2 regions of the Dietzia sp. WMMA184 genome follow, and region 1 is predicted to be linked to the other one. Evidence: riboswitches for the same ligand, from Rfam matches in the RefSeq annotation. Region 1 holds a riboswitch; the other holds the start of a gene.

Region 1 (11,815 bases):
CGGGGAGCAGGTGCAGCTCGACGCCCCGCCCGAACGGGTCGTCTCGCTCAACCAGGGCTCCACCGAGATCCTGTACGCCCTCGGCCTCGGCGACCGGATGGTCGGCACCGCCACCTGGACAGACCCGGTCCTACCCGAGTTCTCCGAGGTGAACAGGTCTGTCCCCCGCCTGGCCGACAACGCGCCGTCGATGGAGGCCGTCCTGGACGTGGAGCCGGACTTCGTCACCGCCTCCTTCGGCAGCACCCTCGGCGAGGGCGGGGTCGCCGCCCGCGAGCAGTTCCACGAACTCGGCGTGGGTACGTACCTCTCCCCCACCGACTGCGTGGGCAAGGTCGCCGACTCCGGGGACGGCGTCCGCGAGACCCCGCTCACCCCGGACCTGCTCTACCGCGAGATCACCGATCTCGCGACGATCTTCGACGTGGAGCAGGCCGGTGACGAGCTGGTGGCGGACCTGCAGCGCCGACTCGATGAGGCCGCCGAGAGCGTCGACGCCCGCGGGATCTCCGCGATGTACTGGTTCGCCAACTCCGAGTCCCCGTACCTGGCCGGCTGCTGCGGTGCCCCCGGCCTCATCTCGACCACCCTCGGCCTGGAGAACGTTTTCGACGACACCACCCAGGAGTGGCCGCAGATCAGCTGGGAGGTCGTGGCCGAGCGCGACCCGGACGTGATCGTCGTGGGCGACCTGACCCGCAAGAGCCAGACCGCCGAGACCGCGGAGGCCAAGATCGCCTACCTCGAGTCCAACCCCGTCACCCGGGAGATGGCGGCGGTCCGGGAGAAGCGGTTCATCGACATCACCGGTGCCGAGATGAACCCGTCGCTGCGCACGATCTACGGGGTGGAGACCGTCGCGGCGGGGCTCACCGCTCTTGGACTCACCACGCCGGGTCTCGCCGAGCCGGACCCGGCCAACTGACCCGATGACCCTCGCACCCGAGAGGACCACCGCCCCGGTGGTCCCGGCGCCACCGCGTCGGCGGCCGCCCCTGCGGCGACCGTCCGCGCTGGCCACCCTATGGCTCGGCGGCCTGGGGCTGCTGGCGGTGTCGACGGCGCTCGTCATCACCATCGGCCCGTCCGGACTCACCGCCGCCGACGTCGTCCAGTCCGCGCTGGCCCGCCTCACGGGAGCCGACTCCGGGCTCACGCGGATCCAGGAGGGGATCATCTGGAACCTGCGGCTGCCGCGCACCCTCATGGCGGCCCTGGCCGGGGCGGGGCTCGCACTGTGCGGCGTCATCCTGCAGTCGCTGCTGCGCAACCCGCTGGCCGACCCGTACATCCTCGGCATCTCCTCGGGCGCCTCCACCGGGGCGGTCCTCGTGGTGGTGCTCGGGGTCGGCGCGGGCGCGGTCGGGCTCACCACGGGGGCGTTCGTCGGGGCGCTCACCGCGTTCGGCTTCGTCCTGGTCCTGGCCTTCGCGTCCGGCGGCACCACCGACCGGGTGGTGCTGGCCGGGGTCGCGGCGACCCAGCTGTTCTCCGCGGTGACCTCGTTCGTCGTCTACATCGCCGCCGACGCGGAACAGACCCGCGGCGTGCTGTTCTGGCTGCTCGGCTCGCTGGCCTCCGTCCGCTGGTCGGACGTGGCGGTGTGCGGCGTCGTGGTCCTGCTCGGACTGGTGGCGTGCCTGCTGCACACCTCCAGCCTCGACGCGTTCACCTTCGGCCAGGACGCCGCGGCCGCCCTCGGCGTCAACGTGGCCCGCACGCGGCTGGTGCTCATGGTGGTGACGGCGCTCGTCACGGCCGTCATCGTGAGCACCTGCGGCGCGATCGGTTTCGTGGGGCTGGTACTCCCGCACGCCGCGCGGGCCCTGGTCGGGGGCCGGCACCGGGTCCTCGTCCCGACCGCGGCGTTAATGGGCGCCGTCTTCGTCGTGTGGATCGACGCCGTCTCCCGCACCGTGATCGCGCCCCAGGAGTTGCCGATCGGGGTGGCCACCGCGCTCATCGGCGTCCCGGCCTTCGTCGGGCTCCTCCTCCGCCGGGGACACGGCCGATGACCGCCGCCCCGTCGACCCTCGAGGCTCGAGGCGTCTCGTGGTCCGTGCGCGGCCGGACCATCCTCGACGACGTCACCGTAGCTCCCGCCCCCGGCACGATGGTCGGGGTGCTGGGGCCGAACGGATCCGGCAAGTCGACGCTCCTGCGCATCCTGACGGGCCTGCTCCGGCCCGACACCGGATCGGTGCACCTCGACGGCACGGACATCCGATCACTCCCCCGCAAACGCCTGTCCCGGCGCGTGGCCCTGGTGGCGCAGGAGGCGACCACCGACCAGAACCCCACGGTCCGGGAGGTCATCGAACTCGGCCGCATCCCCCATCGCGCGGCCTGGTCGGGTCCGGGTCCCGGGGACGACGGGGTGGTGCGGCGCGCGGCGGCCACGACCGGCCTCGGCGACCGCCTGGACCAGCGGTACGCGACGCTGTCCGGCGGCGAGCGGCAGCGGGTGCAGATCGCGCGGGCGCTGGCCCAGGAGCCCGGTGTGCTGGTCCTCGACGAACCGACCAACCACCTCGACATCCGCCACCAGCTCGACCTGCTGGCCCTGGTCCGCTCCACCGACACCACGGTGATCGCGGCCCTGCACGATCTCACCCTGGCGGCCACGTTCTGCGACCATCTGATCGTGTTGTCCGGCGGGCGGCTCGTGACCGGCGGCGCGCCCCACGAGGTGCTCACCGCCGACCTGATCCGGGAGGTGTACGGAGTGGAGGCCGAGGTGACCCATGACGGGCGGGGGGCGCATGTCCGCTATCTCGCGCGCTGACGGGACCGCACTCGCGACCCGCGCGGCAGGCATCGCGGCCGGGTTCGCCCTCGACCGCCTCGTCGGCGACCCGGGGCGGTTTCACCCCGTCGCGGGCTTCGGCCGGGTCGCGCTCGCCGTGGAGCCGCGCCTGCTGCGGCCCGGCCGGACGCCCAACGCGCAGCGGGCGGCGGGCCTGCTGTTCACCGGCGTCCTCGTGGGGGGCACGGCTGCGACGGTGACGGTCGTCTGCCGTCTGGCCGGGAGGAACCTCGCGGCGGCCGTGGTGTGGGACGCGGCCGTGGTGTGGTCGTGCCTGGGCGGGTCGTCGCTGCTCGAGGTCGCGCGGCGGCAGGGTGACCTGCTCGCCCGGGGCGATCACGAGGGTTCCCGGGACCTGTTGCCGTGGTTGTGCGGACGGGATCCGGCCGCGCTCGGCCCGGAGGATCTCGCGCGAGCGGTCGTCGAGTCGGTCGCGGAGAACACCTCCGATGCGGCGGTGGCGACGCTGTTCTGGGCCGCGGTGGCGGGTTCGCCCGGCGCCGCCGTCCACCGCGCGACCAACACGCTCGACGCGATGGTGGGTCACCGTTCGGAGCGGTACCGCCACTTCGGCACCGCTGCGGCGCGGCTCGACGATGTGCTGGGGTTCCTGCCGGCCCGGGGGGCCGGCGCGCTCGGGGTGGTCTGCGCCCCGACCGTGGGCGGGAGTCCCGCCGGGGCCCTGCGGGCGTGGCTCCGTGATGCGCGGGCGCACCCGAGCCCGAACGCCGGGGTCGTCGAGGCCGTGTGCGCGGGCGCGCTCGGGGTCAGGCTCGGCGGGCCCACGCCGTACCCGTACGGCGTGGAGGACCGGGCGGTCCTCGGTGACGGCCGGTCGGTCCGGGCCGACGACATCCGCCGCGCGGTTCTGCTGCACGACCGCGTCCAGCTGGCCACCGCCGCGCTGGCCGTGCTGGGTGTGGTCGTGCGTCGCGCCGTCCTCGGGCGTCGCCGGGCCACGAAGCGCGGGTGGTCGGCTCCGCCGAGCCGGGGTGCCTGCACCGCTCGCGGACGCGGTGTGCCTATCCTGAGGGCGTACTGCTGACATCCGGAACGAGCAGGGGAAGACCGGTGGGAATCCGGCGCTGACCCGCAACGGTGTGTGGCCACTTTGGTGACCGCGAGCCCGATTACCTGCCCGGATGTTCGCGACTCCGAGTACATCGCCGTGGTCTGCGATCCGGGGTCCTGTCAGGTGACGTGGTGTCGTCGTCGACTCCTACCCTCCTGCGGGTCTCACGTGTCGTCGACCGCACGACACGATCCGAGGACTGATCATGTTCCGTCGCCACCCCAGAATCACGCTCGCCACCCTGCTCGTCGCGGGGATCGCCCTCACCGGTTGCTCCCGCGGCGAGGCGCAGGAGGCCGCGGGCTCAACCGAACCCTTCGCCGACCCGGTGACCATCACCAACTGCGACCGCGAGGCCACCTACGACGCCCCACCCCAGCGCATCGTCTCGATGAACGACCACGTCACCGAGACCCTCATCCAGCTGGGTGCCGGCGACCGGATCGTGGGCATGGGATACGGCGAGCAGGACGACGTCCTGCCGGAGGTCGCCGACCAGTTCCACACCATCCCCTCGCTGGCCGAGGAGTACCCCACCTGGGAGCAGATCGTGGACCTCGAGCCGGACCTCGTGGTGGCCGGGATGCGCAGCGCCTTCGACGACAAGGAGGGCCGCAGCCGCGATGCCCTCGAGGCCGCGGGGATCAACACCTTCCTGTTCTCCGAGTATTGCGGAGAAGGCTTCGGTGACCTGTCGATGCTCGAGACCGACTTCTCCCAACTCGGCCGGATCCTCGACGTCGAGCCGGGGGCACGGGACCTGACGGACCGGATTACCGGCGAGATGAGGGAGGTCCGAGAGACACTCGATGCGTCGGGTGTCACCGGCACCCCCACGTTCTTCTACGACGGCGGCGAATCAGAACCGACGACGATCGGCGGCGTGGGAATCGGACAACTGATCGGCGAGTATGCGGGCGCGGACAACATCTTCTCCGAGGGCGACCGCCCCTATCTCACGTCCACATGGGAGATCCTGGGCGAGCGTCAGCCCGAGGCGATCGTGGTACTCGACTACGGCGCCACCAGCGCGGAGGACAAGATCGCCTACCTGCGCGCGCAGCCCATCATGTCCACGACGCCGGCGATCCGTGAGAACCGCATCGTGGTGGTCCCGCTGTCCGACTTCTTCGAGAGCTCGCGGATGACGACCTCCACCGAGACCATCGCCCGTGAGCTGCACCCGCACGCGTTCGGGCAGTGACATGACGACCGTCGCCGAGAAGGCCAGCGGGCGCGTTGACCGCGCCGGCACGGGCATCGATCCCCGCCCCGGCTCCGGGCGCATCGCCGATGCCCCGCCCACCGGGCGGCGGTCGCTGTGGCTCATCTGCCTCCCGCTCGTGGCGGTGCTCGCGATGACGATCGCGGCCGGGGTCTCCCTGGGCTCGGTGTCCATCCCGATCGGGGACGTGTGGGCGATCGTCGCGCACCGCCTGGCGCCGGGGGTCTTCGACCCGTGGTGGACCGACGCCCGCGAGGCGATCGTCCTCGAGTCGCGACTGCCCCGGGCGCTCATGGCGGCGGCCGTGGGCGCGTCGCTGGCCGTGGCGGGTGGCGTCGCCCAGGCGGTCACCCGAAATCCTCTCGCCGACCCGTATCTGCTCGGCGTCTCCTCGGGCGCGGGCTTCGGCGTCGTGGTGCTCACGGTCCTCAGCGTGGGCGCCGGGATGTGGGGCGTGTTCACCCTGCCGATCGCGGCGTTCCTCGGCGCGCTGCTCCCGCTGGCGGGCGTCGTCCTGGTGGCCCGCCGCGCCCATGACACGACCGCCATCGTGCTGGTCGGGGCGGCCATGACGATGGTGTTCGGTGCGCTCAACACGTTCACGTTGCTGGTCCTCGGCGACGACCACCAGCTGGGCACGGTCATGCGCTGGCTGGCGGGCGGGTTCGGTGACGCCGGGTGGACGATGCTGTGGGCGCCCGTGGCTATCCTCGCCGTCGCCGGCACGGTGGTGATCCTGTGCAGCCGCCACCTCGACCTGCTTCTCACCGGTGACGACGGCGCCACCGCGATGGGCGTGAACGTGCCCCGGTTCCGGGTACTCATGCTGCTGCTCGTCTCGTTGCTCACCGCGGGCGCGGTGGCGGTGTCGGGAACGATCGGCTTCGTCGGCCTGCTCATCCCCCACCTCGCGGGGTTCTTCACGGGCCGCACCGCGGCGCGCCTGCTTCCCGCGGCGGCCCTGCTCGGCGCGGTCGCGTTGGTGCTGGCCGACCTCGCCGCCCGCGCGGTGAGCGAGGGCACCGAGTTACCGGTGGGCGTGGTGACCGGCGTCGTGGGCGGCCCGGTGTTCCTGCTGATGTTGTGGCACCGCTACGGGAAGGCGTCGCGATGAGCAGCCTTACCGCGCACGGCGTCTCCGCCCACCTCGGCGGTCGGCGGATCCTCCACGGCGTGGACCTCACGGTCGCACCCGGACGGGTCACCGCACTCGTCGGCCCGAACGGCAGCGGCAAGACGACGCTGCTGCGCACCTGTTATCGCGCCCTGCCGGTGTCGGCGGGGATGGTGACGCTCGACGACGGCGACATCGCCGCGCTGCGCCGCCGCACGCTGGCCCGCGCGGTGGGGGCCAGTACGCAGGAACCGGTCTCGTTGGGCGGCATCACGGTCCGCGAATCGGTTCGCCTGGGCCGGACGGTCACACGGGGACTTCTCGAGCCCTTCGGCGCCGACGACTCGGCGGTCGTGGAGGATGTCCTCGCCCGGGTCGGGCTGACCGAGCTGGCCGAGCGAGACGTGGTGGCATTGTCCGGCGGCGAGAAGCAACGCGTGTCGATCGCGCGCACCCTCGCCCAGCGGCCCGAGGTGCTCCTGCTGGACGAGCCGACCAATCACCTCGACCTGCACCAGCAATTGTCGGTTCTCCTCCTGCTCCGCGAGTTGGCGGCCGACGGGCTGGCGGTGCTGCTCACGATCCACGATCTGCGGATGGCCACCGAGTACTGCGATGTCATCGCGGTCCTGCACCGCGGTCACCTCGTCGCGACCGGCGCGCCGGAGGAGGTCCTGGACGCCGCGGTGCTGCGGGAGGTGTTCGGGGTGCGTGGCGAGGTGCGGGCGGGGCCGGACGGCCGCCGCACGCTCGACGTGGCGGGGCTCGCCGATGAGTGACGGGACCGTGGGTGACGACGGCGACGACGACGAGCTCCGCGCCCCCGAGACCGTGACAGCCGCGTACTCGGGCGTCTCGGACCTCCTCGGCGACTTCGTCCGCACCATCGAACACGGCCCGGAGGTCCTGCCCGGATCGGTGCTGACGGACCCGCGGTGGCTGGCCCGGCGGGTGGAGAACACCGGCCGCCGCTGGAACCATGGCGATCCGCGGGTGAATGGCACGCTGTGGTGGTACTCGGCCAGCTCGACGCTGGTGGCCGCGCCGCTGGTCATGCTGCTCGCGATCGGCCGCGTGCCCGATCCCCGACCGCAGCGGCTCTCCGTCTCGCTGCAGCCGAACGGCTATCTCCACTCGGCGCTGTCGGAACACCTCCTGCCGTCGACCGCGGCCTACTCCGACGCGCTGCTGGAGGCCCACGGCGAGGTGATCGCCGCCCTCGCGGAGGTCTCGGGCGCGGCACCGCGGGCGCTGTGGGCGATCGCGACCGACTCCATCGCGAACCGTGCGCTCGAGGCGGGCCGCGCGGCGGGCGACCCGAATCGCGGCTCCGAGCTCGCACACGCCGTGTGCCGCCCGCCGCTGCTACCGGCTCGGTACATCGATGTGGAGGGCCCCGAGCGGACCCGCCGGTTCGTCCGCCGCAGCTCCTGCTGCCTCATCTATCTGGCCACCGACGGCGGCACGTGCGCGAGCTGCCCGCGCCGTGCCCCGGAGGACCGCCGAGCCGAGCTCGTCCGTCGGACGTAGTTTCGCGATCCGCGCATCCGCGACCACTCGTCGAGGGCGGACCCGGCCGGCCGACTACCCACAGCTCGCTCCGGCGGACAGCTGCCCTGCCAGCCCGGCGACCGCCCCGATAACCGTGATCGCGGGAGGCTCGACCTCCGCTTCGGCCGCCTGCCGCGCGATCGTCGCCAGCGTCCCACGCAGGACGCGCTGCGCCGGGGTGGAGCCGCTCTCGACCAGCACAGCCGGGGTGTCCCCGGGCATCCCCTCGGCCAGGAGTTCCGCAGTGATGGCGGGCAGGGTCGTGACCGCCATGAGCAACACCAGCGTGGTCCCGGACCTGGCGAGCGCGCCGTAGTCGAGGGTCGACTGCGGGTCGCCCGGCGGGACATGGCCGGAGATCACCGACACGCCCTGCGAGAGCCCGCGGTGGGTGGCCGGGACGCCCGCGAGGGTCGGCACCGACAGCGCCGAGGTGACGCCCGGGATCACGGTGACGGGCACCCCGGCCGCGGTGCACGCCAGGTGCTCCTCGCCGCCGCGGCCGAACAGGAAGCTGTCGCCGCCCTTGAGTCGGACGACGGTGCGCCCGCGCCGCGCGTGCTCGACGAGGATCCGGTTGATCTCCTCCTGCGGGGTCGCCGGACCGAAGGGCACCTTGCCCACGTCGATCACCTCGATGCCGGGGTCGAGCTCGTCGAGGATCGACACCGGTCCCAGGCGGTCGCTCACCACCACGTCGGCGGTGCGGACGGCGTCGAGGCCGGCCACGGTCATCAGCCCCGGGTTCCCCGGCCCGCCGCCGACCAGCACGACCCGGCCCGCGCAGTCCCGCGCGGCCGTGGCGCCGGCGCTGTCCTTCCCGCCGGTCGTCCCGGCCGTCGCCCCGGCGGTGTCCTTCTCAGCCGTCATCGGGCCGTGGTCCCTTCTCCGCGTCGCAGTAGATACACGTCCATCACCCAGCCGTGCTCGTCGCGCAGCCGCTCGCGGTGCGCGCGCAGGTCCGGCAGGACGTCGCCGACCCGGCCCGCCACGAGCGTTTCGCCAGCGTTACCGAGGTTGCCGCCCCACCAGATGTGCCAGTCGGCCAGGTCATCGAGCGGCAGGTCGGCGTTGAGCATCACCACCACGTTGTCGGCGCCGGCGGCCACGACCTCGCGCAGCCGGCGGCCGGTGGTCACGGTGACCGTGCCGCCGATCTCGTGCAGGACCAGACGGTGGCGCGCGGCCAGAACCTGGAGCGCGGAGATCCCGGGCACGACCTCCACCTCCAGGTCCAGCGCACCGCGCTCGGCGATCCGGTCGAGGATCCTCAGCGTGGAGTCGTAGAACGCCGGATCGCCCCACACGGGGATCGCCACGTCGCCGGGCCTCGCGGCCATCGCGCGCTCCCAGGCCAGGGAGCGGGCCTCGTGCCAGTCCGCCACCACGCCGCGATACCCGGCGTCGGAGGAGGTCGACGACGACGAGCGGTCCCGCTCCGGATCGGGCACACCCACCAACTCGACGCCCGGCGCGTGGCGGGCGAGCACCTGCGCGCGGAGATCGACCAACGGGTCGGCCGGGCCTTTCACCGCCGCGAGGGCGTAGCCGCTGGCGCGCAGGGCCCGGGCGGCCTCGACCGTGATCTGGTCGAGCCCGCCCGAGCCGATGCCCACGACCCGCACCCGCCTGCGGCCGGTGGGGAACTCAGTCACCGTGGGACTCCTCAAGATCGCCCTCCACGTCGAGGTAGATCTGCCGCATCCGGTCCATGATGCCCGCGTCGGGCTCGGCCCACATCCCGCGGTCGGCGGCCTCGGAGAGCCGCTCGATCATCCCGCGCAGCGCCCACGGGTTGGACCGGCGCAGGAACTCCTGGTTGGTCTCGTCCAGGACGTACTCGCGGGCGAGCGAGTCGTACATCCAGTCGTGGACCACGCCGGCGGTCGCATCGAACCCGAAGAGGTAGTCCACCGTGGCCGCCAGCTCGAACGCCCCCTTGTAGCCGTGCCGCTGCATGGCCGCGATCCACCGCGGGTTCACCACTCGCGCGCGGAACACCCGCGTGGTCTCCTCCGCCAGCGACCGGGTGCGGACGGCGTCGGGCGTGGTCGAGTCGCCCACATAGGCACGCGGCTCGGCGCCGGTGAGCGCGCGGACGGTGGCGATCATCCCGCCGTGGTACTGGAAGTAGTCGTCCGAGTCGGCGATGTCGTGCTCTCGCGTGTCGATGTTCTTGGCCGCCACCGCGATGCGCCGGTAGTTGGTGCGCATGTCGTCGGCCGCGGGGACTCCGTCGAGGTCGCGGCCGTAGGCGTACCCGCCCCAGCGGGTGTAGACCTCGGCCAGGTCTCGGTCGTCGCGCCAGTTGCCCGCCTCTATGGTCTGCAGGATCCCGGCGCCGTACGAGCCGGGTGCGGAGCCGAAGATGCGGGTGGTGGCCCGGCGGTGGTCGGAGTGCTCGGCCAGATCGGCACGCGTGTGGGCGGCGACGAAGTTGTGTTCGTCGGGCTCGTCCAGCTCGGCGACCATCCGCACGGCGTCGTCGAGCATCCCGATGACGTGCGGGAACGCATCGCGGAAGAAGCCCGAGATGCGCACGGTCACGTCGACGCGCGGGCGGCCCAGTTCCTCGGACGGGACCACCTCCAGGCCCGTGACCCGGCGGGAGGCCTCGTCCCACTCGGGGCGGACGCCCAGCAGGGCCAGGACCTCGGCGATGTCGTCCCCGGAGGTGCGCATGGCCGAGGTGCCCCAGATCGACAGCCCCACCGAGCTCGGGTACTCACCGGTCTCGGCGACGTGCCGGTCCAGCAGCGAGTCGGCCATGGCCTGACCGGTCTCCCACGCCAGCCGCGACGGGACGGCGCGCGGGTCCACCGTGTAGAAATTCCGGCCCGTGGGCAGCACGTTGACCAGACCCCGCAGCGGGGATCCCGAGGGCCCGGCCGGGATGAACCCGCCGTCCAGGGCGTGCATGACGGCGTCCAGCTCATCGACAGTGGCGGCCAGTCGCGGCACCACCTCGCGGGCGGCGAACTCGAGCACCTGCGCGACCTCGTCGTCGTCGCCCTCTGGCGCGCCGTCACCCGCGCCGCCGTCACCCGCCCCACCCGCGGTGAGGCCCGCGGCGGCGAGAACGTCGGGCACCGCGGCGACGTCCCACTCCCGCGCGTCCATGCCCTCGACCAGCGCCTTGGCCAGCGCCTCGACGCGGTCGACCTCCTCGGTCGGCGCGCCCTCGGCCAGCCCGAGTGCGCGGCGCAGGCCCGGAACCGCGCCTGACTCGCCGCCCCACACCTGCGAGGCCCGCAGGATCGCCAGCACCAGGTTGACGCGCGCCTCGCCCGCGGGCGCCTGGCCCAGGACGTGCAGGCCGTCGCGGATCTGGACGTCCTTGATCTCGCACAGCCAGCCGTCCACGTGGAGGAGGAAGTCGTCGAACTCCTCGTCGTCGGGGCGCTGCTCGAGTCCCAGGTCCTCGTGCATGTGCGCGGACTGCATGAGGGTCCAGATCTGCGCGCGGATGGCCGGGAGCTTGGCCGGGTCCATCGACGCGATGTTCCCGTACTCGTCGAGCAGCTGCTCCAGCCGGGCGATGTCTCCGTACGACTCCGCGCGGGCCATCGGCGGGACCAGGTGGTCGACGATCGTCGCGTGCGCGCGGCGCTTGGCCTGGGCGCCCTCGCCGGGGTCGTTGACGAGGAAGGGGTAGATCAGCGGAAGGTCGGCGATCGCCGCGTCGGTGGCGCAGTCCGCCGAGAGCGCGGCGTTCTTGCCCGGCAGCCATTCGAGCGAGCCGTGCTTGCCGATGTGCACCAGCGCGTGCGCGCCGAAGCCGCGGGCGAGCCAGCGGTAGGCGGCCAGGTAGTGATGGGACGGCGCGAGCTCGGGGTCGTGATAGATGGCGACCGGGTTCTCGCCGAACCCGCGGGGCGGCTGGATCAACAGGACGACGTTGCCGGCCTGGATGGTGGCCAGGACGATCTCTCCGGCGTCGTTGACGAACAGCTCGCCCGGCGCGGGCCCCCACGCCTCGACCATCTCCGCACGCAGCGCCTCGGGCAGGTCCGCGGTCCAGCGCAGGTAGTCGTCGGTGGAGATCCG
Region 2 (19,684 bases), 1.6 Mb from region 1:
TACTCACCTCCGCCCGCATCCGCGACGACGCCAATCCCGTCCCCGGGCGGATCCGGGTCCTCCCGCTCCCACTGGACTACGACGAGGCCGGGCCGGTGGCGGACCCGACCGCCGGGGGCAGGCTGCACTGGGTGCCGCTGGGGCAGACCGGGCTCCGTCAGCGCATGGCGATGATCGCCGGGTGGATCGACCGGACCGCGCCGGACGTGTTCTGGAGCGACATCTCCGTCGAGGTGACCCTGGCCGCGCGGCTGACCGGGACGCCCGTGGTCACCACCGTGCTGCCGGGCCGCCGCGACGACGCCCCGCACGTCCTCGCGCACGGGGTGTGTTCGGCCCTGGTCGCCGGGTGGCCGCGCGCCGCCGGTGCGCCGGCCCCCGCAGGGGCGGACCGCCCGCTGGTGCCCGTCGGCGGGGTCTCGCGCTTCGCCGACCGCGCTCCCGACCCGGGCGCCCGGGGCGGTGGCCGACCGAGGATCCTGCATCTGCGGGGCTCCGGTGGCGCCGGCCACGACGCCCGCTGGGACGCCGTTCCCGGGCTACTCGGCGACGTCGAGTGGATCTCGCTCGGCGGGCCGGGCGGACGCTGGGTGGCCGACCCGTGGGAGGAGTTGTGCCGGGCCGACGTGGTGATCACCGCCGCCGGGCAGAGTTCGATCGCCGACCTCGCCGCCGCCGACGCCCACGTCGTCGTGACTCCCGAGGAGCGCCCCTTCGGCGAGCAGGACGCCACCGCCGACACCCTCCGGACGCTGGGGCTGGCGGAGGTCGTGGGCCGCGACGACCCGGTCGACCAGCTGGTCGACTCGATCCGGCGCACGCTCGGGCGCGCCCGCTCGACCCCGGGTGCCGGGTCGGGCCTGCGGGAGGCGTGGGAGGTCGACGGTGCGGCCGCACGCCTGGCCGGCGTGCTCACCGCGGTCGCCTCGGGTCACGAGCCGGAGGGCCAGGGGGCCGGTCACGGGGCCCGTCACGCGGCGGGCCAGGGGGCCCGTCACGCGGCGGAGGCCGCGCTGTGACCGCCGCCGCGTCGATCGCGGTGGTGACCGTCTGCACGCCCGGTCGCGCCGAGCACCTCCGCTCACAACGTCGGGCGATGGCCCAGAACCTGCCCGGCGCCCGGCACGTCGTGGTCCTGCCCGAGCGGCCGGGCAGTGCCGACCTCGCCGAGGAACTCGCCGCTGACGGTGTCGAGGTCGTGGAGCTGGAGGCCGGCCCCGACCTGCCCGTCGCCCGGAGCCGCAATCTCGGCGGAGACAGAGCGGCCGAGCTGGGCGCGAAGCTGATCGTCTTCCTCGATGTCGACTGCATGCCGGGCCCCGACCTGGGGTGGTACTACTCCGAACTGCCCGACGGCGCCGTGGGCCTGGGCCCGGTCACCTACCTGCCCGAGTCCGCCGGTGCCCCCGACCCCGCCGAGTTGCCGGCCTTCACCGACCCGCACCCGGCACGCCCGTTCCCGGCCCGGGGCACCCGCGCGCTGGAGCCGGACGAGTTCGGGATGTTCTGGTCCCTGTCGTTCGCTCTGCGCCCGGCGCTGTGGGCGCGCCTACGCGCGGACTTCGGCGGGTTCGACGAGGCCTTCACCGGTTACGGCGCAGAGGACACCGACTTCGGGCGCAGGCTGCTGTACCGCCGCGTGCCGGTGCTGCTCGTGGCCGGCGCCCATGCCTACCACCGGTGGCACCCGGTCGCCGATCCGCCGGTCGACCACCTTGCCGACCTGTTGCGCAACGGCGCCCACTACGCCGAGCGCTGGGGTGACTGGCCGGCCCCGGGCTGGTTCGAGGAGTTCGAGCAGATGGGGCTCGTGCGCCGCAGCGGCGACGGCTGGGAGGCCGCTGCCCCCGTCGACCGCTGAGTCGCACCCCTGCCCACAGCACCACGCGCGCCGAGAAGAGGATCTCGCGCGTATCGCCCGAGAAGCGGGTGTGCGAATTCCTCTGCTCGACGAGCGGTCGGGCGGTCGGCGGCGGGGCCCGGTCGGGGTGGCGGCCAGCGGGGCCTGGTCGGGCCGCCGCCGGCGCGGGCGCGCTCGGCGGGTGGGGCGGGTCAGCCGAGGAAGGCCTGGTCCGACAGGGTCGCGCCCTTGATGTTGGTGAACTCGCGCAGCAGGTCCTGCACGGTGAGCGCGGACTTGGTCGCGGCGTCGGCCTCGTAGACGATCCGGCCCTCGTGCATCATGATGAGCCGGTTTCCCAGGCGGATGGCCTGCTCCATGTTGTGCGTGACCATGAGGGTGGTCAGACCGCCCTCGCGGACGATGCGCTCGGTGATCGTGGTGACCAACTCCGCACGCTGCGGGTCGAGGGCCGCCGTGTGCTCGTCGAGCAGCATGATGCGCGGCTGGGTGAACCCGGCCATGAGCAGGGACAGCGCCTGCCGCTGTCCGCCCGAGAGCAGGCCGACCTTGGCGGTGAGCCGGTCCTCGAGGCCGAGCTCCAGCATGGAGAGCTGCTCGGCGAACCGGCCACGGCGCTTCTTGCTCAGACCCGGGCCGAGCCCCCGCCGGCGGCCGCGCAGCAGCGCGAGCGACAGGTTCTCCTCGATGGTGAGGTTGGGCGCGGTCCCGGCGAGCGGGTCCTGGAAGACGCGGCCGACGTACTTGGCGCGCCGGTGCTGCGGCAGGCGGTTGACGTTGGTGCCGTCGATCTCGATGTTCCCGCTGTCGGCGAGCAACCGCCCGGAGACGGCGTTGAGCAGTGTCGACTTGCCGGCGCCGTTGGAACCGATCACCGTGACGAAGTCGCCCTCGGCGAGCGTGAGACTGAGGTCGTGCAGCGCCCGGCGCTCGTTGACGGTGCCGGGGAAGAACGTCTTGGACACTCCGGTGACGGTCAGCATCGTCACGCCTCCTTGGTGCCGGTCGCGGCGGCGCCGGCGGACTCGGGTCCGGCGGCGACGGCGGTCCCGGTTCCCGCCGCCGCACGTTCGTTGGCGGCGACCGGGGCGGTGGGTTTGCGTCCGAAGCGTCCGCCCGCGCCCTTCCAGCGGGGCAGCAGCAGCGCGACCACGACGAGGATGGCCGTGACGGCCTTCATGTCGTTGGGATCCAGGCCGACGCGGAGGGCCGCGAAGATGATGAGCTGGTAGAGCAGGGCGCCCAGGATCACGGCGAGCACCGCGAGCAGAAGCTTGCGCTGGCCGAGGATGGCCTGCCCGATGATCACCGAGGCCAGGCCGACGAGGATGAGGCCGATGCCCATCGAGATGTCGGCGAAACCGCGGTACTGGGCGATGAGCGCGCCGCACATGCCCACGAACCCGTTCGACAGGGCCAACGTGAGGGTCTTGGTGAAGTCGGTCGAGACGCCGAACGAGGAGATCATGGGGCCGTTGTCACCCGTGGCACGGATGGACAGACCGAGGTCGGTGGTGAGGAACCACAGGACGACCAACCCGAGCAGCAGGACCACGACCGCGAGGATGGCCACCCCGGGCCACTCGCCCAGCAGGTCGGCGTCCTTCAGGGGCGTGAACACGGTGTCGCTGCGCAGCAGCGGGATGTTCGCGCCGTCCATGATCCGCAGGTTGACGGACCACAGCGCGATCATGGTGAGGATACCGGCGAGGAGGCCGTCGATCTTGCCCTTGGTGTGCAGCAATCCCGTGACCGTGCCGGCGAGGAACCCGGTGCCGAAACCCGCGAGGGTCGCGAGCACCGGGTTCCAGCCGGCGAGAATGCCCATGGCCGCCGTCGCGGCGCCCGTGGTGAAACTGCCGTCGACGGTGAGGTCGGGGAAGTTGAGCACGCGGAAGGTCAGGTAGACCCCCAGCGCCATGACCCCGTAGATGAGGCCTACCTCGACGGTCCCGATCACTTCTTCTCAGCCTCGGCGAGGATGTCCTCGGGGATCGTCACGCCCTGACGCTCGGCGGCGTCCTCATTGACCACGTAGGTGAACTCGGTGGCGGTCTCCACGGGCATGGTGGCCGGGTCTTCACCGTCGCGCAGGATGCGTAGTGCCATCTCGCCGGTCTGGCGGCCCAGCTCGGTGTAGTCGATGCCGAGGGTGGCGACGGCGCCGCCCTCGACGGTTCCCGACTCCGCGGCGATCACCGGGATCTGCTTGCCCTCGGCGACCTGGACCAGCGAGGCGATGCCCGAGACGACCATGTTGTCCGTGGGGACGTAGATCGCGTCGACGTCACCGAGGGCCTCGACGGCCTGCTGGATCTCGTTGACCGTGGTGACGGTCTGGGTCTCGATCTCCAGGCCCAGCGGGCCCGCGGCCTCACGGGCCTGATCCACCTGGACCTGCGAGTTGACCTCGCCGGAGGCGTAGACGATGCCGATGCGCTCGGCGTCCGGGACGATCTCCTTGAGCAGCTCGAGCTGCTTCTCGATCGGGGCGGCGTCCGAGGTGCCCGTGACGTTGGCGCCCGGCTCCTCCATCGAGTCCACCAGCTCCGCCGAAACCGGGTCGGTCACCGCGGTGAACAGCAGCGGCACGTCGGTGATGTTCTGAGCCATCGCCTGGGCGGCCGGGGTGGCCACGGCCAGGGCCAGGTCCAGGTCGTCGGAGGCGAACTGCTGGGCGATGGTCAGTGCGGTGCCCTGCTCGCCGTTGGCGTTCTGCTCGTCGAACTCGACCTCGACGCCGGCCTCGGAGAAGGCCTCCTTGAAGCCGGCCGTGGCGGAGTCGAGGGCCGGGTGCTGGACGAGCTGGTTGATGCCGATGCGGTAGGACTCGCCGCCACCACCGGCGGCGTCGTCCTCACCACCGCTCGAGCAACCTGCGAGGACGAGTGCCGAGGTGGCGACCAGTCCGGTGATGAGCTTCGCGCGTGAGAATGCCATATGCCATGCCCTTGTCTGTGCCTTCTGGGCCTCACGGTGTTCACGCGAGGGGCCGGATGCGAACGGTGCTGGCACATGAGGTTACCGGGTCGCCCGGTCATGGTGAGCCCGGACTCACCTCACGGGCTGCTGCGGCGCCTCCTCCGATTCCGCCAGTTGCCGCTTCCAGGTGCGGAAGCTCTCCTCCGAGCGCCCGCGCCGCCAGTATCCCGAGATCGACGCCCGCGCGGCGGGGATGCCGCGCTCGGTGCGCAGATAGGGGCGCAGGTGCTTCATCACCGTCTCGGCCTCGCCGTGGACGAACGCCTGCACGTCCCCGTCCGGCCACGGCATGCCCCGGACCGCGTCGATCAGCGGTGCCTCGCCGTCGATCATCCCGGGGCCGGCGTCCGCCGAGGAGGTTCCGCGGTGCACCCAGGTGATCTCCACGCCCGCCGGCGCGGTGATCGGGATCTCGTCGTCGTCGTCGGGCACCTCGAGGAACACGGCACCCGTAGCGTTCTCCGGCAGCGACTCCAACGCTGCCGCAATCGCCGGCACAGCGGTCTCGTCACCTGCCAACAGGTGGAAATCCGCCTCAGGGTCCGGCCGGTACCCGCCGCCGGGGCCGCGCACCGCGACCCGGGCGCCGGGTGCGACGGACCGGGCCCACGGACCGGCGACACCCTCGTCACCGTGGACGACGAAGTCGATCCAGATCTCGCGCGCGTCCGCGTCGACCCGCCGGACGGTGTACGTGCGCACGACCGTCTCCCCGGCGTGGGGCAGTTCGAGCTTGACGTAGCTGTCCGTCTCCGCGCGGGCGGCGAACGAGTCGAAGCCGTCCCCGCCGAGGACGACCCGCACGAGGTGCGCGGTAACCGGCTCCGTACGCAGCACCGTGAGGGTGAGCGGAGGGCGGGCCTGGGGGCGAGTCACGGCGTTCTCCTTCGACCTGGGTTGGTTAGGTGACCCTATCCTTGCATGCTTCCGGGCGCTGCGAGGGGGGCCCCGCTCACCGAGGCCGAGCTGGACCGCATCATCGAGATGGCGCGACCCCCGGGGACGACGCTCAACGTCCCCGGGGCGCGATGGCCGGCCACCTGGGCCGAGTACGAGAAGCGCTTCGCCGACGGGCTCGTCGGTGGGAGGGCAACCGGCGCCTCGGCCGACCGCCGCGCCGGCACGGCCAACAGCTGCGACCGCAGGGCCTACCGCCGCGGCGCCTCGGCCAACGACCCCGACCGCACGGCCGGGGGCCGTGCGGTCGGGGTGGATCGTCTTCCGGCGTCGGGCCGGGCCGGTGTCAGGCCACGCTGGCGGCGGCCGGTTGCGGGGTCCGGAGAGGGCAGCGTTCCCTGAACCCGAATGCGCAGATCGCGGCGGCGGCTGCCAGGACCACGACGATGCCACCGATGATCGGCGCGGCGGGGAAGGGTAGCTCCTGGGACAGGACGAAGGCGCCCATGATCAGGACGAAGAACCCGAAGCCCTTGCGCAGCGCCTTCTCGGGGACCACGGAGGTGAGGCGGATACCGACGAAGGAGCCGGCGATGGCGGCGGCGGTGACCGCGGCGACGAGCGGCCAGTCCAGGGACACCGAGGTGAGGTAGCCACCGAGCCCGGCGAAGGACTTCATGGCGATCACCAGCAGCGAGGTGCCCACGGCTGCGGTCATCGGCAGGCCCGCCAGGAGGACGAGGGCCGGGACGACGAGGAAGCCGCCGCCCGCGCCGACCAGACCGGTCGCGGCGCCCACGACGAGGCCGTCGAGCAGGATCCGCCACAGCGGGTGGTGGTGATCGTTGCTCTGCCCGTCGCGGTCCTTGCGTCCCTTGATCATGGCGCCGGCGGTGGCGATCATCATGATCGCGAAGGCGACCATGAGGACGGTGCCGGGGATGTAGCCGCCGGCCAGTCCGCCGAGGAACGCGCCCACCATGCCGGCGGCGCCGAAGATCAGTCCCGTACGCCACTGGACGTTGCCCTTGCGGGCGTGGCCGACGAGGCTGACCAGTGAGGTGGCGCCCACGACGAACAGGGAGGTCGCGATCGCCCCCTTGGGGTCGAGCCCACCGATGTAGGTGAGCAGGGGGACGACCAGGATGGATCCGCCCCCGCCGAGCAGGCCCAGGGACAGTCCGACCAGGACGGCCAGGGCCACGACGATGATCGTGGTGATCTCCATGTCAGGTGCCTTTCTCCGGCGGGGGCGCCGGGGTGGGATCGGTCAGGAGCGGGCGGGCAGCGAGTCCAGGACGGCGCCGAGGCCCGGCTCGTCGGCCGAACGGTTCCACGGCATCGTCGACAGGCCCGCGGCCATGGCGCAGGAGTTGCTCGCCGCGGAGTAGGTCAGCCCGGCTCCGATGGCGCCGGCGAGGTAGGCGAACTTGGGAGAGACGACCTTGGAGGCGGTGACGCCGGCCAGGACGAGCGAGCCGGCGACCATGCGGACCTGCCGGTCCATCGCCCAGGCGCCCTTGCCGCGGATGACCTCGCCGCCGGCGGCCTCATAGCCGGCGATGCCGCCGTCGAGCACGGTCACCGAGTCGGGGTCGACGCCCACGGACTCGAGCCGCTCGTTCGCCTGGCGGGCTCGGTTTCCGGACTGGCAGATGAGGACGACCTGGCCGGGCAGGCGGGTGGCGAACTCCTCACCGTGCTCGGCGAGCAGGGGCAGCGGCACGTTGTAGGAGCCGCGGATGTGCACCGAGGAGAACTCGGCCCCGGAGCGCACGTCGATGACGGTGGGCGGGGTGTCCGATTCCATCGCCTCTCGCAGATCGGCGGGAGCGATGGTCGGGGCGTGCGTGAGCGTGGAGAGCATGGGTGGAGCGATGTCCTTTGACTGTTCGGGGTGTGTGGGGGTGTCGGGGTGGTGGCGCCGGGCGCCACCGGACCCGGGGGCCGGGCGGGTGTCCGGCCCCCGGGTGTGGGCGCGACCGGTCAGACGGTCGCGAGGTTGCGCTCGGACCAGGCGGCGTAGCTGCCCTCGAGCTCGACCACGCGGTAACCGGCGCGACGCAGGGCGCTGGCCGCGACCGAGTTGCGGACGCCGCTCTGGCAGTAGGTCACGATCGGTCCGTCGGTCGGGAGCCGGTCGAGGTTCCACAGCGCCCGGCCGCCGCTGAGCTGCTCGGAGCCCGGGATGTGGCCGTCGGAGTGCTCGGTCTTGTTGCGCACGTCCAGCACCATCGCGGCGTCGAACGAGGCGAGCTCGTCCGGCCCGATCATCTCGGGGGTCGTCATCGGCAGACCCTCGAAGGTGGTCGTGTACCCGGTGACCGTGTCGATGCCGACCCGCAGTAGGTGATCGCGCAGCGCCTCGGCAATCTCGACGTCCTCGGCCAGGACCACCAGGGGCGTGTTCTCGCGCTCGGGGTCGTAGACCCAGGCGCCGAAGGACGCGGCCTTGTCGACGCCGGGGATGTTGAGCGCCCCGGGGACGGTGCCGGCGTGGACCTCGTCCTGGCCACGGGTGTCGACGACGACGACCTCGTTCGCTTCGAGGGCGTCGGCCAGCTCGAGGGTGCCGAACTCGCGGAGCGGGGCCAGTGCGCCCAGCACCGCGGGGCCCTCCTTGTTCTGCCGCTTCATGCGGCCGAAGTAGGCGTGCGCGTCCGGCTGTCCGTCGAGCATCTCGTCGATGAAGCCCTGCTCGTCGTCACGCTCGACGTACCCGGCCCACCATGCGAAGCGGCGCTCGTAGCCGACGCTGGTCGACGGCAGCGCGCCGAGGGCCTTGCCACAGGCGCTGCCCGAACCGTGGCCGGGGAAGACCTGGACGTGGTCCGGCAGGGTGACGAAGGAGTCCTTCAGGCTGCGGAAGATCTGCTTGGCGCCCTCGAAGCGGGTGTCGACCCCACCCGCGGCCTCGTCGAGCAGATCCGGTCGGCCGAGGTCTCCGGAGAAGACGAAGTCGCCGGTCAGCATGTATCCGGGGCTGTCCGCGAAGGCGCCGTCGGTGATGAGGAACGACAGGTGCTCCGGGGTGTGGCCCGGGGTGTGCACGACCTCGACGGTGATGTTGCCCAGCTTGAGCTGGTCACCGTGGTGCAGGCGCTCCGCTTCGAACCCGTACTGCCAGTCGTCGCCGCCCTCGCCGGAGACGTAGGCGGTCGCGCCGGTGGCCTGCGCGAGCTCACGGGTGCCGGACAGGTAGTCGGCGTGGATGTGGGTCTCGGTGACGGCGGTGATCGTCATGCCGTGCCGGGCCGCGAGGTCCAGGTACTGGCGGATGTCGCGGCGGGCGTCCACCACCATCGCCTCGTTCTTGGCCTGGCAGCCGATGAAGTAACCGGCCTGGGCGAGGTCTTCGTCGTAGATGCGCTCGAGAAGCATGCTGCTCTCCTTGTCGATCGGGTTCCCGGTGTCGGGGTGTTCCACGACGATACATACCCCATGGGGTATACGCAAGACACCCTGGGGGTATGTCCTTGCGGCTGTTCTGCCGCCGCGCGTGGCGTCCGAGGGTGGCCTGCGCCACAAAAGATTGCACGGGCTGTGGAATCGTGCAGATGCCGTGCAAAACTGTGAGGGTTCGCGAAATGCACCTACGCACCAGGAGCCAGCGCATGGCGTCATTCCTCTACCGCATCGGGCGGTCCGCCTACCTGTTCAGATGGCGGTTCATCGCAGCCTGGATGCTGTTGATCGTCGGTGTCGGCACGGCCGCCGCCACGCTGACGCAGCAGACCAGCACCACCTTCTCGATCCCGGGACTGGAGTCCATCGAGACCCAGGAAGAGATGCAGGAGAGGTTCGCCGGCGCGGGCAGCCAGCTCGACGCCCCGACGGGGACCGTCGTCATCGGGGCGCCCGAGGGCAGCACCCTCACCGACCCGGCGGTGTCCGAGGACGTCGATGCCTTCCTCGCCGATCTGCAGGGCCTGGACTTTCTCGCCGGGACCGACGCGCTGGTCAGCCCGGTGATCGCGGCCGAGGGGCTGTCGGAGCAGTTGACCGCGGCCAAGGCCGAGCAGGGCATCGCCGAGGAGCAGATCGCGGCCGATATCGCCGCGTTGAGCCCGCTCAGCCCGGACGAGAGCACCGGCACGGTCGAGGTGCGGTTCGACGCCGAGAGCACGATGGACGTGCAGGCCGAGGACCGCGAGGCCTTCGCCGAGGTCGTCGCCGAGCACGAGGGCGACCTGACGATCGCGTACTCCGGCAACGCCTTCCAGATGTCCGAGATCAGCGCCGTCGGCGAGATCATCGGCATCGCGGTCGCCGCCGTGATCCTCCTGGTCACCTTCGGTTCGCTCATCGCCGCCGGCATGCCGCTGCTCACGGGCGTCATCGGCGTCGGGATCGGCATCGGCGGCATCTTCGCCGCCACCGCCTTCACCGACACGATCAACACCATGACGCCGACCCTGGCGTCCATGATCGGCCTGGCCGTGGGTATCGACTACGCGCTGTTCATCGTGTCGCGCTTCCGCACCGAGCTGGTCAAACACATCGGCGGCAACGATCTCGAGCCCGCCGAACTCGCGGAGAAACTCAAGGCGATCGACGCCCACAAGCGTGCACACCTCGCCGGGCTCGCGGTCGGCAAGGCCGGATCCGCGGTCGTCTTCGCAGGACTGACCGTGCTCATCGCCCTCGCGGCGCTGTCGATCATCAACATCCCGTTCCTCACCGCGATGGCGATGTCCGCCGCCGCGACGGTGGCGATCGCCGTGCTGGTCGCGATCACGCTGCTGCCGGCCATCCTCGGCGCGGTCGGCACCAAGCTCTTCGCCGCCCGCATCAAGGGCGTCAAGGCGCCCGACCCGGAGGACGAGAAGCCGACGATGGGCCTGGCGTGGGTCCGCCGGATCCGTGCCCGTCCCGTGCTCTTCGCGGGCGCCGGTGTCCTGCTGCTCCTCCTGCTGGCCATCCCGGCCGCGCAGCTGCGGCTGGCCATGCCGTCCGGCGGCACGATGGCCCCGGACACCCCGAACCGTATGGCGTACGACATGACGGAGGAAGCGTTCGGCCCGGGCCGCAACGCCCCGATGATCGCGCTCGTCGACACCCTGCAGGTGCCGGAGGAGGAGCGTCCGGCGGCGTGGGCCGCCGCGGTGGATCAGATCCAGGCGTTCGACGGGGTGGAGAACGCGCAGATCATCGAAACCAACGAGGCCGGTGACGCCGCCCAGGTGCTCATCACCCCCGAGTACGGTGCCACCGACGAGCGCGCCGCGAGCGTCCTCGAGGAGATCCGGTCCGGAGCCGAGGGCTTCGAGCAGGAGACCGGGGGGACCTACTCCGTCACCGGCGTCACCCCGATCTACGAGGACATCTCCGAGCGTCTGACCGAGGTGCTGCTGCCGTATGTCGGCATCGTCCTCGCGCTCGCGTTCGTCCTGCTCATGCTGGTGTTCCGGTCGATCTGGGTGCCGCTGATCGCCGCCCTGGGCTTCGGCCTGTCGGTGGCGGCGACCTTCGGCATCACGGTCGCGATCTGGCAGGAGGGCTGGCTGGGCATCATCTCCGATCCGCAGCCGGTCATCAGCTTCCTGCCCATCATGCTCATCGGCATCGTGTTCGGCCTCGCCATGGACTACCAGGTATTCCTGGTCTCGCGCATGCGTGAGGGTTGGGTCCACGGCAAGACCGCCCACAACGCGGTGGCCAACGGCTTCAAGCACGGCGCCCGCGTGGTCACCGCGGCGGCCCTGATCATGATCAGCGTCTTCGCCGCGTTCATGCTGATCGACGAGCAGTTCATCAAGGTGATGGGCTTCGCCCTGGCGGTCGCCGTGCTGTTCGACGCCTTCGTCGTCCGCATGACGATCATCCCCGCGGTGATGTTCCTCCTCGGCGAGCGCGCCTGGGGCCTGCCGCGGTGGTTGGACAAGATCCTCCCCACCGTCGACGTGGAGGGCTCCGCCCTGGAGACCGGGCAGCAGGAGAGCTCCGCTGTGGCATCCGCCGACGGTGGTGAGAAGGCCCGCGTCGATGCCTAGCCTGCGTGAGCGCAAGAAGGCCGACACCCGCACCCGCCTCTCGGCGGCCGCAGTGGAACTGCTGGTCGCCGAGGGGGCGGAGCGGGCGACGGTCTCGGCCATCGCCGGGAGGGCGGGTGTCTCGACCCGGACGTTCCACAACTACTTCGCCCACCGCGAGGACGCGTTCGTGCACTTCCTGCGCGAACAGATCGCCGAATGGGTGCGGCAGGTGGAGCAGGCGCCGGCAGACCTGTCGCCACTGGATGTCCTGCGCTCGACCTTCCACGAGCTCTACGGGCGCTCGGCGGACGATATCGACGCCGCCGAGAACCTGCTGGTGGCCGGGGAGCAGATCGGCCTCATGCTGGGCCCGGACGCCTGGACCAGCATCGCCGAGAACATCCTGGATCCGCTCTACGAGGCGGTCGGCCGCCGCGCACCGCAGCTCAACTGGTTCCGGGTCCGCGTCATGGTCGACCTGAGCCTCGCCGCCGGGGCGTCGGTGCTCAGGCACCGACCGGGTGGGGCCGGGCCCGCCGACTCCGCCGAGTCCTACCTGGACGACGCGTTCGATCTCCTCCAACACGGCGCCGCGAGGTTCCTCGAGCGCGACTGAGCAGCACGACCGAACAGCGCGACTGGGTCAGTACAGCCGGGGAGCCTCCCCGCAGCGGACGAGTTCGCCGTCGACACCGGCCCGCGCGCCGTGCTCCCGCAGGCGCGCGGCCAGCTCGTCGGGCGGCGGGTTGTGGTGGCCCAGGTGCACGGCCACCACGTCGGTCCGCTCGTCGACCGCCCCGATGTCCCGGAGTCTCCGGAGCATCGCCCCGAACCGGTCCAGGCCCAGGTGGGCGGGGGAGATCTCCTCGCGGTCGCCCAGCGTCTCCTCGAGGAAGACCGCGTCGTAGCGGGCGCCGCGCACCGCGGTGAACCACTCGTCGTCCCACGGCCCGGTGTCGCTCGCCCACAGCAGGCGGGCGCCGCCGGGCCCGGTCACGTCGTAGAGCACCGCGTCGCCGTCGCGGAACACGCGGTGCCGGGCGGGCAACACGCGTACGTCGTAGGCGCCCACCCTGAGCCGGTCGCCGGCGGTGACGGGGACGAAGCGCACCGGGTCGTCGGGGCCCACCCAGGGCCGACACGCATCGAGCGCGTCCGGGGGGCCGACCACCTCCAGCTCGCCGGCGTCGGGGACCCACGAGCGGAAGAGCAGGACCTGGGGTCCGAGATGGTCGGCGTGGGCATGCGTGACGAGCAGATGTCCCACCGCCGCCAGAGACCGTCCGAGCCGCACGGCCGAGCCGGGCGCCTCCGGTCCGCAGTCGATCAGCAGCTCGTCGTCGACAAGCGCGGAGGTCTGGCCGCGCACCACGCCGAGCCGGCGTGCCTCGTCGCATGACGGGCACCGACAGAACGGGTTGGGCCAGCCGTCCGCGGCGCCGGTCCCCAGCAGGACGACCTCCATCAGACGCCCGCCCCCGGCGCCGCGCCGGGCGCCGACCCGGGCGCGGGATCCGGGCCCGCCTCGCGCAGCGGCAACACGGCGCGGCCGTCGCGGCGGTCGAGGACCTCCACGCGCGCGTCGTAGACCTGCGCCACCCGCTCGACGGTGAGGACCTCCTCGGGCCGGCCGTCGGCCACCACACGGCCCCGGTCGAGCAACACCAGCCGCTGCCCGTAGTGGGCGGCGGAGGTGAGGTCGTGCATCGCCGCCACGACGGTCAGGCCGGTCTCGCGGCGCATGGAGTCCACCAGGTCGAGCACCTGCTGCTGGTGGCCGATGTCCAGCGCGCTGGTGGGCTCGTCGAGCAGCAGGACCCGCGGTTCCTGGGCCAGCGAGCGGCCCAACACCACCCGCTGCAGCTCACCGCCGGACAGCGTCGTGGCGGTGCGCGAGGCCAGGTCGTGCAGGTCCAGGCGATTGATGACGCGGTCGACGACCTCGTGGTCGTCGGCGCTCTCGGTGCCGAACCGGCCGATGTGCGGGGTGCGGCCGAGCCCGATGAGTTCGCGCGCCGTGACCCCCTCGGGGACGACCGGGCGCTGCGGCATCATCGCCACGGTCCGTGCCACCCTGCGGCGACCCGCGCGGCGCGGGGTCAGCCCATCGACCTCGATGTGACCGGCGGCGGGGATGAGCCCGGCGAGCGCGAACAGCAGGGTCGTCTTGCCGGAGCCGTTGGGGCCCACCAGGGACACCCACGAGCCGGCGTCCACGGCGAGGTCGACGCCGTGGAGGATGGCCGTGCGGTCCCGGGTGACGCGCAGGTCGCGGCAGGCCAGGGCGACCGGCGCGGGTGACGCGGCCGCCGCGGGTGACGCCGGTGGTGTGGCGGTCATATGTGCCCCCGGCTGCGGCGCAGGACGATGAGGAAGAACGGGGCGCCGATCGCGGTGGTGACCACTCCGATGGGCAGCTCGGCCGGGCTCATCGCGGTGCGGGCGACGACGTCGGCCAGGATGAGGAACGCCGCGCCTACCAGCAGCGACACCGGCAGCAGCAGGCGGTGCCCCGGCCCGATGAGCATCCGCACGGCGTGCGGGATGACGATGCCCACGAACCCGATCAGGCCCGACACGGACACCACCGCCGCCGTGCCGAGGGTGGCCACGCTGATGAGGACCAGGCGCACCCGCGCCGGGGCGATCCCCAGCGTCGCGGCCTCGGCGTCCCCGACCGCCATCACGTCGAGGGTGCGGCGGAACAGGGCGATCACGGCCACCGCCACGAGCACGTACGGCAGCACCGTCCGCACGTCGGTCCAGCCGCTGGTCGTGAGGCGGCCGAGCGTCCACGAGTACACCTGCCGCAGGGTCTCGTCGTGGCGCTGCATGAAGAACGTCTGGATGGCGCTGGCGAACGCCGCCACGGCGACGCCGGCGAGGATGATGACCACCTCGCTGCGTCCACCGCCGACACTGCGGCCCAGCGTGTAGGTGGCCAGCACCGCGATCATGCCGCCGGCGAACGCGGCGGGCGGCACCATCGCCGAGCCCATCGCGCCGCCCACGACGATCGCCAGGGTGGCGCCCAGCCCCGCCCCGCTGGACACCCCGAGCAGGTACGGGTCGGCGAGCGGGTTGCGGAACACGCCCTGGTAGGTGGCCCCGGCGATCGCGAGCATCGCGCCGACGATCGCGCCCAGCACCACGCGTGGGATGCGGATCTCCCAGAGGATGACCTGCTGACGTTCGGTGAACCCCGAGTTGATGTCGACGAGCGGCAGCCGGCCCACCAGTTCGAGCACCACGCCGCCCGGGGTGAGGCCGGCCGGGCCGATGAGGGTGCCGAGCAGGACCGCCGCGGCCAGCAACAGCGTCGCCCCGCCCAGCACGAGGGCGCGGCGGGGCGACGGGCGGGTCACGAGGCGGGCTGGTTCGCGGGGCTCTCCGCGGTCTCCGGCGCGGCGTCGGGCACCGCGGTGACGATCGCGGCGACCTCGCGCATGAAGTCGACCACGCGCGGGCCCCACCGGCTGGACAGGTCCTCGTCGACCACGTGGACGCGCCCGTCGCGCACGGCGGTGAGTCCGTCCCAACCCGGCCGCTCGGCCACGACCTCCGGGGTGATGCCGCAGCACTGGCCGTCGGCGAGGAACACGAGGTCCGGGTCGGCCTCGAGGATGAGTTCCTCGGACAGCTGCGGGTAGGGGTCGTCGCCGGTGGCGATCGAGGTTAGGCCGAACAGGGAGTAGATCTCCCCGACGTAGGTGTCGTCGGTGACGGTGTAGTAGGTGTCGTCGAGCTCGTGGAAGTACGTCAGCGGGGTCTCGCGCTCCGGCACCGAGGCGACGATCTCGTCGATCTCGCTCTGCATCCGCGACACGAGTTCGGCGGCCTCGCCGATGTGCCCGGTGGCCGCCCCGACCTGCTCGAGCTGGGTGTAGGTGTCGTCGAGGGTCTGCGCGGCGGGCAGCTGCAGCACCTCGACGCCGGAGCGTTCGAGGCCGGCCACGATGTCCCCGGTGTCGTCGGTGAGCACGACGAGGTCCGGCGCGTATCCCAGGATCGCCTCGAGGTTGGGCGTGTAGCCGGACAGGTCGGTGACCGGGGCGTCGGAGGGGAAGTCGGACCGCTCGTCGACCGCCACGACGCTGTCCCCGGCGCCGACGGCGTAGAGCATCTCGGTGGTGGTGGGGGCCAGCGACACGATCGCCTGCGGTTCCTCCGCCGCGGCGGAGGTCTGGTCGGCCGGGGCCGGCTCGTCGCCGCCGGTGCCGCTGCCGCTGCACGCGGAGGCGACCAGCGCCAGGGCGGCCAGGGGGGCGAGCAGCAGCGAGCGGGCTCGTGGATGGTGCATGGCATCCTCCGTGATTCGGAGGAAGAAAACAGCTCGGGCCGCGGCCTGGGCCGCTGCACGCGACCGTCCTTCGTCCGAGGTCAGTACGTACGGCTGCCGCGGAACCGGCCGACCTGGCTCGCCCGTCCTGAGACGGGATCACAGTTGCGGGACAGCGTCGGATTCGCACCGACTTCCGCCGAGTTGCCGCGGGGTCCGACGCTGGTGGCCGGACCCGTCGAGGGTATCCCACCCGTCGTCGCGTCCGCCCATCCCATACATCCGCTGTCGCCCCTGTCCGAGCCGTCCCCGCGCCTGGCCGGGGCGGGGCGAGGTCACGCGGAGCTGGTGACGACGGTCGGGGAGGATGGATCGCGATACCTGTCGGCAGTGGGAGAGGACCGTGGAGATGACGACGACGACGAGTTCTGCAGGCGAGGGGCCTTCGGCCGCGGATCTGCGCGAGCAGGGTTTCGCGACCAGGCGCGAGGTGATGAGCGACGACTTCGTCGACCGGGCCATGGACCGGGCTGTCGGGACGGAGTCGGAGGCGATCCAGCACGTGGTCGCAGAGAACGTGTGGGGCAACATCTGGAACCGGCCCGGGTTGGACCGACGGGATCGCAGCCTGCTTAATATCGGGATGCTCGTGGCACTGCGCGCGGACGCCGAGCCGGCGGGGCATGTACGCGGCGGGTTGACCAACGGGTTGACCCGCGAGGAGATCACCGAGGCGGTCATCCACGCCTCGGAGTACTGCGGCGCGCCGGCGGCCCTCGCGGCGACGAGGACCGTCCAGACCGTCTTCGACGACCTCGACGGGTGATCGCCCACACGGCCCAAGGACGTCATGGACGTCAGGTAGTCTCGACACGAGAGTGACAGACGCCACCCCTCGATCAAGGAGCCCCTCATGAAGAGCACGATGATGCCGGAGCAGTTGAACATCAGCACGATCCTGCAGTTCGGTGCGACCGTCCACTCCGATGCGGTCGTCACCACCTGGACCGATCAGGGACCACGGAAGATCACCTACGGCGATCTGGGCAAGCACGCCGCGCAGCTGGCCAACGCGCTGCGTTCCCTGGGGGTCGACGGTGACCAGCGGGTCGCCACATTCCAGTGGAACAACTCCGAGCACTTGGAGGCCTACCTCGCGATCCCGTCCATGGGCGCCGTGCTGCATCCGCTGAACATCCGGCTGTTCCCGGACCAGCTCGAGTTCGTGGCCAACCACGCAGAGGACAAGGTCGTGATCGTCGACCCGAGCCTCGTCCCGCTCCTGCAGCCGCTCCTGCCCCGGTTCTCGACGGTCGAGCACGTCATCGTCACCGGTGGGGGCGCCGCGAACCTCGAGGCTCCCGAGGGCATCCAGGTGCACGACTACGACGCGCTCCTCGCCGCCCAGCCCACCGAGTTCGATTGGCCGGAGGTCGACGAGAACTCCGGCGCCGCGATGGCCTACACCTCGGGCACCACCGGCGACCCGAAGGGCGTCGTCTACTCGCACCGGTCGATCTACCTCCACTCGATGCAGGTGTGCATGTCCGACGGCATGGACATCTCGCTCGACGACAACGTGCTGGCGATCGTGCCGATGTTCCACGCCATGTCGTGGGGCCTGCCGTACGCCGCGTTCATGGTGGGCGCCTCGCTGCTCATGCCGGAGCGTTTCCTACAGCCCGAGCCGCTGGCCGCGATGATCGCCTCCGAGCGTCCGACGCTGGCCGCCGCCGTCCCCACGATCTGGCAGGCAGTGGACGCGTACAGCGTGGACCACCCCATCGACATGTCGAGCTTCCGTGCGGTCGTCGTGGGCGGCAGCTCGTGCCCGCCGGAGCTGATCCGCAAGTTCCGGGACAAATACGGGATCAACATCGTCCACGCGTGGGGCATGACCGAGACCTCGCCCATCGGCACCCTGTCCCGCCCGAAGGCCTCCCTGCCGGAGGAGAAGCAGTTCGAGCTCCGCATGACGCAGGGCCGACTCATCGCCGGCGTGAAGGCCCGTATCGTCGACGATTCCGGCCAGGCCCTGCCATGGGACGGCGAGTCCGTCGGCGAGCTGGAGGTCCGCGGCCCGTGGATCACCGGCAGTTACTACAAGGTGGACGCCTCGGACTCCTTCGACGACGGCTGGCTGCGCACCGGCGACGTGGGGTATATCAAGCCCGAGGCGTTCCTGCAGCTCACCGACCGCGCGAAGGACATCATCAAGTCCGGTGGCGAGTGGATCTCGTCCGTCGAGGTGGAGAACTACCTCCTCGAGCACCCGTCCGTGGCGGAGGCCGCCGTGATCGGTGTCCCCGACCCCAAGTGGGACGAGCGGCCGCTGGCCACCATCGTCGTCAAGGACGGTGTGCCCGACCCGAGCGTCGAGGAGCTGCGCGATCACCTGGCCGAACGGATGGCCAAGTGGCAGGTGCCCGAGAAGTTCGCGTTCGTCCACGAGATCCCCAAGACCTCCGTCGGCAAGCTCGACAAGAAGCGCATCCGCGTCTCGCATTCCGACGGCGAACTCACCGTGGTGAACGCCCTGGAGAACTAGGCAGGCGGAAGGTCGAACGCGGGAACGCGTCGTCGGCCAGCGGAGGGCCCGGGATTGCGGTATGACCGCCCCCGGGCCCTGCTTCTGCGCTACTGGCTGCTCGGTGCCAACCGTCCCGCCGGCCGCCACGCCGGCCGCCACGCTGGCCGCCGCCACGCTGGCCGCCGCCACGCTGGCCGTCCCGCCGGCCGACACGCTGGCCGTCCCGCCCCCCGCCGTCGCGGCATCATCGCCGAGCAGAGGATTTCGCTCAGACCCACTCGGGCGATACAGGCGAAATCCTCTGGACGGCGGAGGCGGGGCGGGCGGCGGGTCAGTTCGCGGCGACGCGTGCCAGCGGCCGGAGCGAGACGGGCAGTCCGTCCGCGGGGTAGGGCAGCGAGTCGTTCTTCATGGGCGGCACGTAGGCCAGCGGGACCGACCACTCGAAGTGGCGTAGCAGCGCGCTGAGCACCAGCTTGGACTCGAGGTTGGCGAAGATTATGCCGAGGCACTTGTGCACCCCGCCGCCGAACGGCTCCCACGCGAAGCGGTGCGACTTGTCCTCCCGCCGCTCGTCGGAGAAGCGTTCGGGGTCGAAGATCTCCGGGTCCGTCCAGTACTCGGGCATGTGGTGCGAGTACAGCGGCATGATCGAGGTGAGTCGTCCGACCGGGATCTCCACGCCCAGGATCTCGGTGTCCTTGACCGCCTTGCGCGCCATCACCGGCACCGGCGGGTGCAGGCGTAGCGACTCCTTCATCACCAACGCCAGATCGGGCAGCTCCTCCAGCTCGGCCATGGTGGGGTTCGGACCCAGGTCCTGGCACTGGCGGCGGAGCCGCTCCTGCCACTGGACGTCGCGGCCGAGCTCGTAGACCATCGACGTCACCGTGCTCGTGGTGGTGTCGTGCGCGGCCATGAGCAGGAAGATCATCTGGTTGATGATGTCGTCGTCGTCGATCCCGCCGGAGGCGTCCGCCACCTGGCACAGGGCGGAGAACAGGTCCTCTCCCGGGTTGGCGCGCCGGGCCGGCAGGTGGCGGCGCAGGAACTCCTCGAGCAGCCGGCGCCCCCGCGCCGCTCGGCCCCACTTGGTGAACGGCACCGCGGTGGAACGGACATAGCCGTTCGCGGCCTGGACGCAGTCGACGAACGCTGTG

What was found. Region 1 has a riboswitch for cobalamin ahead of CK206_RS04675 (ABC transporter substrate-binding protein). Riboswitches for the same ligand answer to the same signal wherever they lie in the genome.
Region 2: it holds a riboswitch for cobalamin, as region 1 does, so the genes downstream of both, CK206_RS11980 (ABC transporter substrate-binding protein) here and CK206_RS04675 (ABC transporter substrate-binding protein) in region 1, are expected to answer to the same signal.

Annotation. Positions count from the first base shown of each region.
Region 1 covers NZ_NXEI01000001.1:1,010,107-1,021,921, forward strand. Annotated here, with positions in the region: gene CK206_RS04655 (ABC transporter substrate-binding protein) at 1-925, shown strand, start outside; gene CK206_RS04660 (iron ABC transporter permease) at 930-2,015, shown strand; gene CK206_RS04665 (ABC transporter ATP-binding protein) at 2,012-2,785, shown strand; gene CK206_RS04670 (cobalamin biosynthesis protein) at 2,763-3,851, shown strand; cobalamin riboswitch at 3,821-3,963, shown strand; gene CK206_RS04675 (ABC transporter substrate-binding protein) at 4,084-5,082, shown strand; gene CK206_RS04680 (FecCD family ABC transporter permease) at 5,084-6,217, shown strand; gene CK206_RS04685 (ABC transporter ATP-binding protein) at 6,214-6,996, shown strand; gene CK206_RS04690 ((2Fe-2S)-binding protein) at 6,989-7,747, shown strand; gene cobA (uroporphyrinogen-III C-methyltransferase) at 7,802-8,638, opposite strand; gene cobF (precorrin-6A synthase (deacetylating)) at 8,635-9,423, opposite strand; gene cobN (cobaltochelatase subunit CobN) at 9,416-11,815, opposite strand, start outside.
Region 2 covers NZ_NXEI01000001.1:2,594,816-2,614,499, forward strand. Annotated here, with positions in the region: gene CK206_RS11905 (glycosyltransferase) at 1-1,019, shown strand, start outside; gene CK206_RS11910 (glycosyltransferase family 2 protein) at 1,016-1,861, shown strand; gene CK206_RS11915 (ABC transporter ATP-binding protein) at 2,053-2,844, opposite strand; gene CK206_RS11920 (ABC transporter permease) at 2,847-3,821, opposite strand; gene CK206_RS11925 (ABC transporter substrate-binding protein) at 3,818-4,801, opposite strand; gene CK206_RS11930 (siderophore-interacting protein) at 4,916-5,719, opposite strand; gene CK206_RS11935 (oxygenase MpaB family protein) at 5,765-6,142, shown strand; gene CK206_RS11940 (sulfite exporter TauE/SafE family protein) at 6,087-6,968, opposite strand; gene CK206_RS11945 (rhodanese-like domain-containing protein) at 7,011-7,607, opposite strand; gene CK206_RS11950 (MBL fold metallo-hydrolase) at 7,727-9,121, opposite strand; gene CK206_RS11955 (MMPL family transporter) at 9,355-11,733, shown strand; gene CK206_RS11960 (TetR/AcrR family transcriptional regulator) at 11,726-12,331, shown strand; gene CK206_RS11965 (MBL fold metallo-hydrolase) at 12,359-13,180, opposite strand; gene CK206_RS11970 (ABC transporter ATP-binding protein) at 13,180-14,055, opposite strand; gene CK206_RS11975 (iron ABC transporter permease) at 14,052-15,080, opposite strand; gene CK206_RS11980 (ABC transporter substrate-binding protein) at 15,077-16,015, opposite strand; cobalamin riboswitch at 16,104-16,248, opposite strand; gene CK206_RS11985 (carboxymuconolactone decarboxylase family protein) at 16,404-16,820, shown strand; gene CK206_RS11990 (long-chain fatty acid--CoA ligase) at 16,908-18,542, shown strand; gene CK206_RS11995 (cytochrome P450) at 18,856-19,684, opposite strand, start outside.